Regions from separate parts of the Streptomyces sp. NPDC055239 genome, predicted to be linked through region 1. Evidence: predicted binding sites of a transcription regulator. Region 1 holds the regulator's gene; each other region holds the start of a gene.
The links. Region 1 encodes HrcA, which represses chaperone genes, less so after heat shock. Its sites were predicted from a motif close to TTNGCACTCNGNNNNNCNGAGTGCNAA; they were not measured.

Region 1 (3,258 bases):
CTACCGCCCGTTGAACGCATCTTTCAACCGCGAGAACAACCCCTGCTGCCCCGGCTGGAACTGCCCCGTGGGCCGCTCCTCGCCCCGCAGCACGGCGAGCTCCCGAAGGACCCGCTCCTGCTCCGCGTCCAGCTTGCTCGGCGTGAGGACCTCGACGTGCACGATGAGGTCACCTCGCCCGCCGCCCCGCAGGTGCGTGATGCCCCTGCCGTGCAGCGGCACCGACTGGCCGGACTGCGTGCCCGGCCGGATGTCGACCTCTTCCAGGCCGTCCAGCGTCTCCAGGGGCACCTTGGTGCCCAGAGCCGCGGCCGTCATCGGAATGGTGACCGTGCAGTGCAGGTCGTCCCCGCGCCGCTGGAACACAGCGTGCGGCAGCTCGTGGATCTCCACGTACAGGTCACCGGCGGGGCCGCCACCGGGGCCGACCTCGCCCTCGCCCGCGAGCTGGATCCGCGTGCCGTTGTCGACACCGGCGGGGATCTTCACGGTGAGCGTCCGCCGCGACCGGATGCGGCCGTCGCCGGCGCACTCCGGGCACGGGGTGGGCACGACCGTGCCGAAGCCCTGACACTGCGGGCACGGCCGCGACGTCATGACCTGACCGAGGAACGACCGCGTGACCTGCGACACCTCGCCGCGACCGCGGCACATGTCACACGTCTGAGCGGACGTTCCCGGCGCGGCACCTTCACCGCTGCAGGTCGTACAGACGACCGCCGTGTCGACCTGTATGTCCTTGGTGGTCCCGAAGGCCGCCTCGTCCAGGTCGATCTCGAGCCGGATCATGGCGTCCTGGCCACGGCGCGTGCGCGACCGGGGGCCACGCTGCGACGCCGTCCCGAAGAACGCGTCCATGATGTCCGAGAAGTTGCCGAAGCCACCGGCTCCGAAACCGCCCGCACCGCCGCCGCCCGCCTGGGACAGCGGGTCGCCGCCGAGGTCGTAGACCTGCTTCTTCTGCGGGTCCGACAACACCTCGTACGCGGCGTTGATCTCCTTGAAGCGCTCCTGAGTCTTCGGATCCGGATTCACATCCGGGTGAAGCTCTCGCGCAAGCCTCCGGAAGGCCTTCTTGATTTCGTCCTGGGAAGCGTCGCGGCGCACGCCTAGTACGGCGTAGTAGTCCGTGGCCACTTACGACTCCGCCAGGATCTGTCCGACGTAACGTGCCACTGCGCGTACTGCTCCCATCGTTCCCGGATAGTCCATGCGGGTCGGGCCGACCACGCCGAGTTTGGCTACTGCCTCGCTGCCCGAACCGTAGCCGACGGAGACCACGGACGTAGAGCTGAGTCCCTCATGGGCGTTCTCATGACCGATCCGTACGGTCATGCCCGAATCTGTGGCCTCGCCAAGCAACTTGAGCAGAACGACCTGCTCCTCAAGGGCCTCGAGTACGGGCCTGATGGTGAGGGGAAAGTCATGTCCGAAGCGGGTGAGATTGGCCGTTCCGCCGATCATCAACCGTTCCTCGGTCTCCTCGACGAGGGTTTCGAGGAGCGTGGAGAGCACTGTCGCCACCGTGCCCCTGTCCTCCGCGTCGAAGGACTCCGTCATGTCCTGCACCAGCTGCGGCACGTCCGCGAAGCGACGGCCCGCGACCCTGCTGTTGAGCCGCGCCCGCAGATCCGCGAGCGAGGTCTCACCGAACGGGGCGGGACAGTCGATCATGCGCTGCTCGACCCGGCCCGTGTCCGTGATCAGCACGAGCATCAGACGGGCGGGAGCCAGCGAGAGCAGCTCCACGTGCCGCACCGTCGACCGCGTGAGCGACGGGTACTGCACGACCGCGACCTGCCGGGTCAGCTGCGCGAGCAGCCGCACCGTGCGCGCCACGACGTCGTCGAGGTCGACGGCGCCGTCGAGGAAGTTCTGGATGGCCCTGCGCTCCGGCGCCGCCATCGGCTTGACGCCCGCGAGCCGGTCGACGAAGAGGCGGTACCCCTTGTCGGTCGGGATGCGCCCCGCACTCGTATGAGGCTGGGCGATGAACCCTTCCTCCTCCAGTGCCGCCATGTCGTTGCGGACGGTGGCCGGGGAGACCCCGAGGCTGTGCCGCTCGGTGAGCGCCTTGGAGCCGACGGGCTCCTCGGTGCCGACATAGTCGTGGACGATGGCGCGCAGCACTTCGAGCCTGCGTTCATTGAGCATCCGCGCACACCTCCACCTTTTTGCCCTGAAACCTCTACTGCCCTGCGACCCGCCTGGCACTCCCCTCGGGTGAGTGCCAGCCATTACCGCGCCCAGTGTACGGCCGCGAGGTACGACCCCGGCAAGGGCCGGACCCCCTATGTCGGTTCAACCGGCAAGGCAGCGGCTGCCAAGGCGCCCGTACGGGGCTAGCGTCGGCTTATGAACGTGGCACTGGCATGGGACGAGGCGGGCTGGGAGCGGCTCGCGCCGCACGTGGGGCGGCGGCGCCTCCCGGTCTGGGACTGCACGGCGGGCCTGGTGGTCGGCGGCGAATCGGCGCTGATGATCGAGGCGGGGGCGACCCTGCGCGAGGGAGCGGAGCTGCGCACGCAGGCGCGCGGCATTCTCGGCGGGGGCCGCCGGGTCACCCATCTCGCCCTGACGCACCCGCACTTCGACCACGTCCTGGGCGCGGCGGCGTTCGCGGGCGTGGAGGTGTACGGCGCGGTCGGCATCGACACGGTCCTCGCCGGGGGCCGTGACGAACTGCGTGCGTCGGCGGTCCGGCACGGCGTCACCCCGGACGCCGCCGCGGAGGCCGCCGACCTGCTCGTACGGCCACACCACTCGGTGTGCGGGGAGTGGACGCTCGACCTGGGCGGCGGGGTACAGGTCCTGCTCGCGAACGTCGGCCCGGGTCACACGGGCCACGACCTGGCGGTCCTGGTCCCCGGCACGGACGGCTCTCCGGAGATCGTCTTCTGCGGAGATCTGGTCGAGGAGTCGGGCGAACCGCAGGCGGGTGACGACGCGGTACCGCAGCGGTGGCCGGCGGCGCTCGACCGGCTCCTCGACCTGGGCGGCGATGACGCGCTGTACGTGCCGGGGCACGGTGCGGTGGTCGATGCGGCTTTTGTCCGCGCGCAACGCGCCACACTGGCGGCCCGCTTCGGCGTGTCGTAGCCGGTCGTACGCCCTTTCTCTTATCGTCATGCGAATGCGCCAGTACTCCGCAGACCTCACCCCGCCATGGAAGAAGCCGAAGCCCGTGCCGGAGGTCGCCGCGGAGGCGGACCTCGTGGTGGAGGAGCTGAGCACCGGTTTCTGCGGAGCGGTGATCCG
Region 2 (3,258 bases), on a different contig from region 1:
CGGTGGTCCTGAACACGGGTGACGGGCTCAAGACCCTGGACGCGGTTGCCGAGACCTCTCAGGCGACCGCGACGATCAAGCCCAGCCTCGACGCGTTCCGCGCCGCGGGTCTCGCCGGTTAACCGCCGTAGGTCTTGAGCCTTCTTTCCGACTGCGGACCGTCGTGGCTGGTCGCGCAGTTCCCCGCGCCCCTGAAGGGGCCCGCATACCCCGAGGTGAATCCATGAGCGTGAACGTCCGTATCCCCACCATTCTTCGCACCTACACCGGCGGCAAGTCCGAGGTCGCCGCCGAGGGGGCGAATCTTTCCGAGGTCATCGCCGATCTCGAGGCCAAGCACGCCGGTATCGCGGCCCGTGTCCTTGACGATCAGGGCAAGCTGCGGCGCTTCGTGAACGTCTACGTGAACGACGACGACGTCCGCTTCGAGCAGGGCCTCGAGACCGCGACGCCGGACGGTGCCGGCGTCTCGATCATTCCCGCCGTCGCGGGCGGCTGCTGAATCCGCCTGAAAGCACGCAGCGTCACCTCTATTGCCCCCTCCGCGAGAGAAGCGGAGGGGGCAATTCAATGTGGTTGAGCGCGGTACAGTTGGGAAGCAAGCTTCGCTGTTTGTGCCGAGTGCATATACGAAGTCGGCCCGGGGCCGACAAGAAGTAGCCAAAGCGCCTTGCCTATTTGAGCCTATTGCGGCATTTGTCTGGCCCGACTTGCCCTGAACTCCGGCAAATTCTCCGCATATTACCGATCGTGCGTGCCCAGAATTCTCGTCCGATTGACCTGTTGCAGAGGGCAGTTGGACAGATACATTCAGCGGCGGTCGACGCGTTCCGGCGCACGCCTCCACAACCCATTGGGGGGTGAGGTCTGACCCGGGCCCGCGAAGTGCGGGTCCGTGCAAGGGCCAGTAATAGGGGAGTTAGGCATGGCTCAGGGCACCGTCAAGTGGTTCAACGCGGAGAAGGGGTACGGCTTCATCGCGGTCGACGGTGGTGCGGATGTTTTCGTCCACTACAGCGCGATTCAGATGGACGGTTACCGCACCCTTGAAGAAGGTCAGCGAGTGGAGTTCGAGATCTCGCAGGGCCAGAAGGGTCCGCAGGCGGACATGGTCAAGCTCGCCGTCTGATCTCGGCGCGATCGGCCAGCGACTTAGCGAGTGACGAGGGGCCCGTATCCCGACAGGGGTACGGGCCCCTCGTACGTACGCCCTCAAAAGCGCCTGCGCCCCCGGACGCGCGCCCCCTCATGTGTCTGGGATCCGTGAGAGACGCTTGCACTCGTAGGGGTCGAGTGCTAATCATTGGCGTTAGCACTCTCCGAGTGAGAGTGACAGAACTTGGATCGGGTCGGTGAGGCTCGCAGGCCGGGTGGGGCAAGGAACCACAAGGCTTGCAGGCCGTCCGTCGCGGGCACCGATGCGATCCGGAGCATGCCACCCCTGTCCGGGAGGACCACTTCACATGGCCAAGATCATCGCGTTCGACGAGGAGGCACGGCGCGGCCTCGAGCGCGGCATGAACCAGCTCGCCGACGCCGTCAAGGTGACCCTGGGCCCCAAGGGTCGCAACGTCGTCCTCGAGAAGAAGTGGGGTGCCCCCACGATCACCAACGATGGTGTTTCCATCGCCAAGGAGATCGAGCTCGAGGACCCGTACGAGAAGATCGGCGCCGAGCTGGTCAAGGAGGTCGCGAAGAAGACGGACGACGTCGCCGGTGACGGCACGACGACCGCGACCGTCCTGGCGCAGGCGCTGGTCCGCGAGGGCCTGCGCAACGTAGCCGCCGGTGCCAACCCGATGGCCCTCAAGCGTGGCATCGAGAAGGCCGTCGAGGCCGTCTCGGGCGCCCTGCTCGAGCAGGCCAAGGACGTGGAGACCAAGGAGCAGATCGCTTCGACCGCCTCCATCTCCGCCGCCGACACCCAGATCGGCGAGCTCATCGCCGAGGCGATGGACAAGGTCGGCAAGGAAGGCGTCATCACCGTCGAGGAGTCGCAGACCTTCGGGCTCGAGCTTGAGCTCACCGAGGGCATGCGCTTCGACAAGGGCTACATCTCGGCGTACTTCGCGACCGACATGGAGCGTATGGAGTCGTCGCTCGACGACCCGTACATCCTGATCGTCAACTCGAAGATCTCGAACGTGAAGGACCTCCTTCCGCTCCTCGAGAAGGTCATGCAGTCCGGCAAGCCGCTGCTGATCATCGCCGAGGACGTCGAGGGCGAGGCCCTGTCGACCCTGGTCGTCAACAAGATCCGTGGCACCTTCAAGTCCGTCGCCGTCAAGGCGCCCGGCTTCGGTGACCGCCGCAAGGCCATGCTCGGCGACATCGCCATCCTCACCGGTGGCACCGTCATCTCCGAGGAGGTCGGCCTCAAGCTGGAGAACGCCGGTCTCGACCTGCTCGGCCGTGCCCGCAAGGTCGTCATCACCAAGGACGAGACCACGATCGTCGACGGCTCCGGTGAGAGCGACCAGGTCCAGGGTCGCGTCAACCAGATCCGCGCCGAGATCGAGAACTCGGACAGCGACTACGACCGCGAGAAGCTGCAGGAGCGCCTGGCGAAGCTCGCTGGCGGTGTTGCGGTCATCAAGGCCGGTGCCGCGACCGAGGTGGAGCTCAAGGAGCGCAAGCACCGCATCGAGGACGCCGTTCGCAACGCGAAGGCCGCCGTCGAAGAGGGCATCGTCGCCGGTGGTGGCGTGGCGCTCATCCAGGCCGCCGCTGTCTTCGAGAAGCTTGAGCTCGAGGGCGACGAGGCCACCGGTGCCGCCGCTGTGAAGCTGGCCCTCGAGGCCCCGCTGAAGCAGATCGCGGTCAACGCCGGCCTCGAGGGTGGTGTCGTCGTCGAGAAGGTGCGCAACCTGACCGTCGGCCACGGCCTGAACGCCGCGACCGGTGAGTACGTCGACATGATCGCCGAGGGCATCCTCGACCCGGCGAAGGTCACGCGCTCTGCCCTGCAGAACGCCGCGTCGATCGCCGCGCTGTTCCTCACCACCGAGGCCGTCATCGCCGACAAGCCGGAGAAGGCGGGCGCTGCCCCGGCCGGCGGCGGCATGCCGGGCGGTGACATGGACTTCTGAGCCTCTTCGGCTCGGTAGGCCAGTCTTCACGTACCGAGGGCGGTATCCCTTCTCAGGAAGGGGTACCGCCCTCGGGCGTTGTGTGAGGACCCGCTCCGGGGGCCAGGGCGTAGGCGATGCCCTCGTCGATGCCGCTCTCAAGGCCCTTGCGGAAGGCGGCTTCGTACGC
Region 3 (3,258 bases), on a different contig from region 1:
CTGGTTGACGCGGCCCGTGACCTCGGCCGAGTCGCCGCCACCGTCGACGACGGTCGTGTCGTCCTTGGTGATGGTGACGCGGCGGGCGGTGCCGAGCACGTCGAGGCCGACCTGGTCGAGCTTGAGGCCGACCTCTTCGGCGATGACGGTGCCGCCGGTGAGGGTGGCGAGGTCACCGAGCATGGCCTTGCGGCGGTCGCCGAAGCCGGGGGCCTTCACCGCGACGGCGTTGAAGGTGCCACGGATCTTGTTCACGACCAGGGTCGACAGGGCCTCGCCCTCGACGTCCTCGGCGATGATCAGGAGCGGCTTCGAGGCGTTGGTCTGGATGACCTTCTCGAGCAGCGGGAGCAGGTCCTGGATGGAGGAGATCTTGCCCTGGTGAATGAGGATGTACGGGTCCTCGAGCACCGCCTCCATGCGCTCCTGGTCCGTCACGAAGTACGGCGACAGGTAACCCTTGTCGAAGGCCATGCCCTCGGTGAAGTCCAGCTCGAGCCCGAAGGTGTTGGACTCCTCGACGGTGATGACACCGTCCTTGCCGACCTTGTCCATCGCCTCGGCGATGAGCTCGCCGACCTGCGGGTCCTGGGCGGACAGACCGGCGACGGCCGCGATGTCGGCCTTGTCGTCGATCGGGCGCGCGGTCGCGAGGAGCTCGTCGGAGACGGCCTTGACGGCGGCGTCGATGCCCTTCTTCAGGGCGGCCGGGGAGGCACCGGCGGCTACGTTGCGCAGGCCTTCCTTGACCAGGGCCTGGGCGAGCACGGTCGCGGTGGTGGTGCCGTCACCCGCGATGTCGTTGGTCTTGGTCGCCACCTCCTTGACGAGCTGCGCGCCGAGGTTCTCGTACGGGTCCTCGACCTCGACCTCACGGGCGATGGTGACGCCGTCGTTGGTGATGGTGGGAGCGCCGAACTTCTTGTCGATGACGACGTTGCGGCCGCGGGGGCCGATCGTCACCTTGACGGTGTCGGCAAGCTTGTTGACGCCGCGCTCAAGGGCGCGACGGGCGTCCTCGTCGAACTTCAGGATCTTCGCCATGGGAGCGATTCAGCCCTCTCGAAAACTCGGGTTAACGAACTGCGCCCCTCGCCGCCCGGCAATCAGCGGGGTGACCAGGGGCGCAGCTCAAAAGCAAATCTGCTGGTGAAGCAGGTAAAGCCGTGAAGCGGTGAATTACTTCTCGACGATCGCGAGGACGTCGCGAGCCGAGAGGACGAGGTACTCGTCGCCGTTGTACTTCACCTCGGTGCCGCCGTACTTGCTGTACAGCACGACGTCGCCGACCTTGACGTCGAGCGGCAGGCGCTCGCCGTTCTCGAAGCGGCCCGGGCCCACGGCGAGGACAGCACCCTCCTGGGGCTTCTCCTTCGCGGTGTCCGGAATGACCAGGCCGGAGGCCGTGGTCTGCTCGGCGTCGAGCGGCTGGACCACAATGCGGTCCTCAAGCGGCTTGATGGCAACCTTGGAGCTTGCGGTCGTCACGATCCGGTCTCCCCCTTCGGAGATCTACGGGGTTAACAGTCTGGGGTGGCGACCAGGTGGATCCGTCGTCGCGGGTGCCGGACCTGCCCGTCGCTGGTTGGCACTCTCCAGTGGTGAGTGCCAAGGCCGAGACTAGGACGGCGATTAGCACTCGGTCAAGCGGAGTGCCAATTCACTGACGCGGGTCTTATGGGACTTCTCGTGGGAGAGGGGTGCCTCGCGGAGGCATGGAGGGCGTTGTGAGCCCGTCCCCGCAACGCTTTCCGTACTCCGGAGGTTCCGGCTCCGGCCCCGTCTCCCCCGCCGCGTGCCGCCCTGTGTGTGTCGGCCCGGCGGGCGGGGCGCAGTCGGGCGACGACGTCGGTTTGCGCGGCGGGACCTTCTCCGCCGCTTTTCTGCCGAGGCGCTCGATCGGGTCCACCGACTGCGCGCACCCGGTGAGCAGCGCGGGCGCGAGCACGCCCGCCGCGAGCGCCGCCGCGAAGTAGCGGTGCGCCCGCGCCCGCCGGGTCACAGGTAGTCCTCGAGCCTGGCCACCGCGTACCCCTTGTCGGTGACCGTCTTCATGACCTTGCGGATCATGTCCGGCATCGTGCCCTTCCAGTCCTCACGCCCCCGGAAGTGCGTGAGGATGATGTCGCCGGGGTGCAGGTCCCGGTCCCACTCGCGCCACTCCATGTGGTCGGCGAAGGCCTCGGACGCCCACAGCGGCACGGCCTTGATCCCGCAGGACTTGGCGGCACGCAGGGTGTCCACGTTGTAGTTGCCGTACGGCGGCCGGAAGAGTTCGGGCCGTTTGCCGTAGCGCTTGTGGATGATGTTCTGCATGCCGCAGATCTCGTGCCGCTGGCCTTCGTACGAAAGCCCCGGCAGATAGCGGTGGTTGAGGGTGTGATTGTTCAGCGTGACGCCGCGGGACTGCATCTTCTTGAAGTAGCCGTAGTCCTCCTTGACCAGATAGTCGCTGAGGAACGCGGTGTACGGGATCTTCAGTTCGCCCATCATCTTGAGCAGCGCCGGGTCCTTCTCGGCGCCGTCGTCGATGGTCAGGAAGACGACTTTCTTCTTGGTCGGGACGGTCGTGAAGACGGGCGGCAGACTCGCCTGCCCCTTGACCTCGAACCCCTTGCGCGTGGTGATCCTCGCCTTCGCGGCGGGAGCGGCGGGCGCGGTCAGCGGGGTCTTCGCCAGGCCCCAGCGTTTCGCGGCGGCGGCGCGCGCGACCTCGGCGACGCGCAGTTTCTGGGCGTAGGAGTCGAGCGCGCGGGCGGGCGGCGCGTCCAGGCGCTGCTGACCGGGTGCGGGGCTGGCTCCCCCGTCATCGGCGCCCGATGCACAGCCGGAGGCGATCGCGGCGACGACGAGCACGACCACCCCGGCCCGCACCCGATTCTTCAGACTTGCGCTGAATTTGTCGTTTTGTCGTACTAGTTGCATGGCGCCGGATCTTTGCAGCTCACACCCCTGCCACCGGGCCGACACCGCCACCGGGCGCGCACCATCCACCGACTGGCCCACAATGGGCCGGGTGAACGACCTCGACTCCGCCCTGGCCTCCTTCTCCGCGCTGCTCACCGCCGAAGGCCGGTCGCTGCTCGATCTCGACGAGGTGCGGGAGGCCGATCCGGCCCGGGAGCTCGCCGTCGCCACCCGCCTGCGCCGCGAGCATCCGGCGGAGCTTGTCACCGCGGTGCTCGCGCAGGCGCGGCTGCGGCGGCGGGCGGTGGCGAAGTTCGGCGCCGATGACGCGGGGCGGATGTTCTTCACTCC

Region 2: a site for HrcA is predicted at 1,310-1,336, ahead of groL (chaperonin GroEL). Genes of this name have one in related genera too.
Region 3: a site for HrcA is predicted at 1,633-1,659, ahead of groES (co-chaperone GroES). Genes of this name have one in related genera too.

The regions. Positions count from the first base shown of each region.
Region 1 covers NZ_JBSGRD010000002.1:556,473-559,730, reverse strand. Annotated here, with positions in the region: gene dnaJ (molecular chaperone DnaJ) at 1-1,137, opposite strand; gene hrcA (heat-inducible transcriptional repressor HrcA) at 1,138-2,154, opposite strand; gene ACWFRJ_RS08635 (MBL fold metallo-hydrolase) at 2,356-3,099, shown strand; gene ACWFRJ_RS08630 (DUF3097 domain-containing protein) at 3,134-3,258, shown strand, end outside.
Region 2 covers NZ_JBSGRD010000022.1:51,883-55,140, forward strand. Annotated here, with positions in the region: gene thrC (threonine synthase) at 1-122, shown strand, start outside; gene ACWFRJ_RS41965 (MoaD/ThiS family protein) at 224-502, shown strand; gene ACWFRJ_RS41970 (cold-shock protein) at 926-1,129, shown strand; gene groL (chaperonin GroEL) at 1,464-3,089, shown strand; gene ACWFRJ_RS41980 (ATP-binding protein) at 3,142-3,258, opposite strand, start outside.
Region 3 covers NZ_JBSGRD010000009.1:283,325-286,582, reverse strand. Annotated here, with positions in the region: gene groL (chaperonin GroEL) at 1-1,044, opposite strand, end outside; gene groES (co-chaperone GroES) at 1,180-1,488, opposite strand; gene ACWFRJ_RS27765 (hypothetical protein) at 1,728-1,976, shown strand; gene ACWFRJ_RS27760 (polysaccharide deacetylase family protein) at 1,999-2,925, opposite strand; gene ACWFRJ_RS27755 (THUMP-like domain-containing protein) at 3,017-3,258, shown strand, end outside.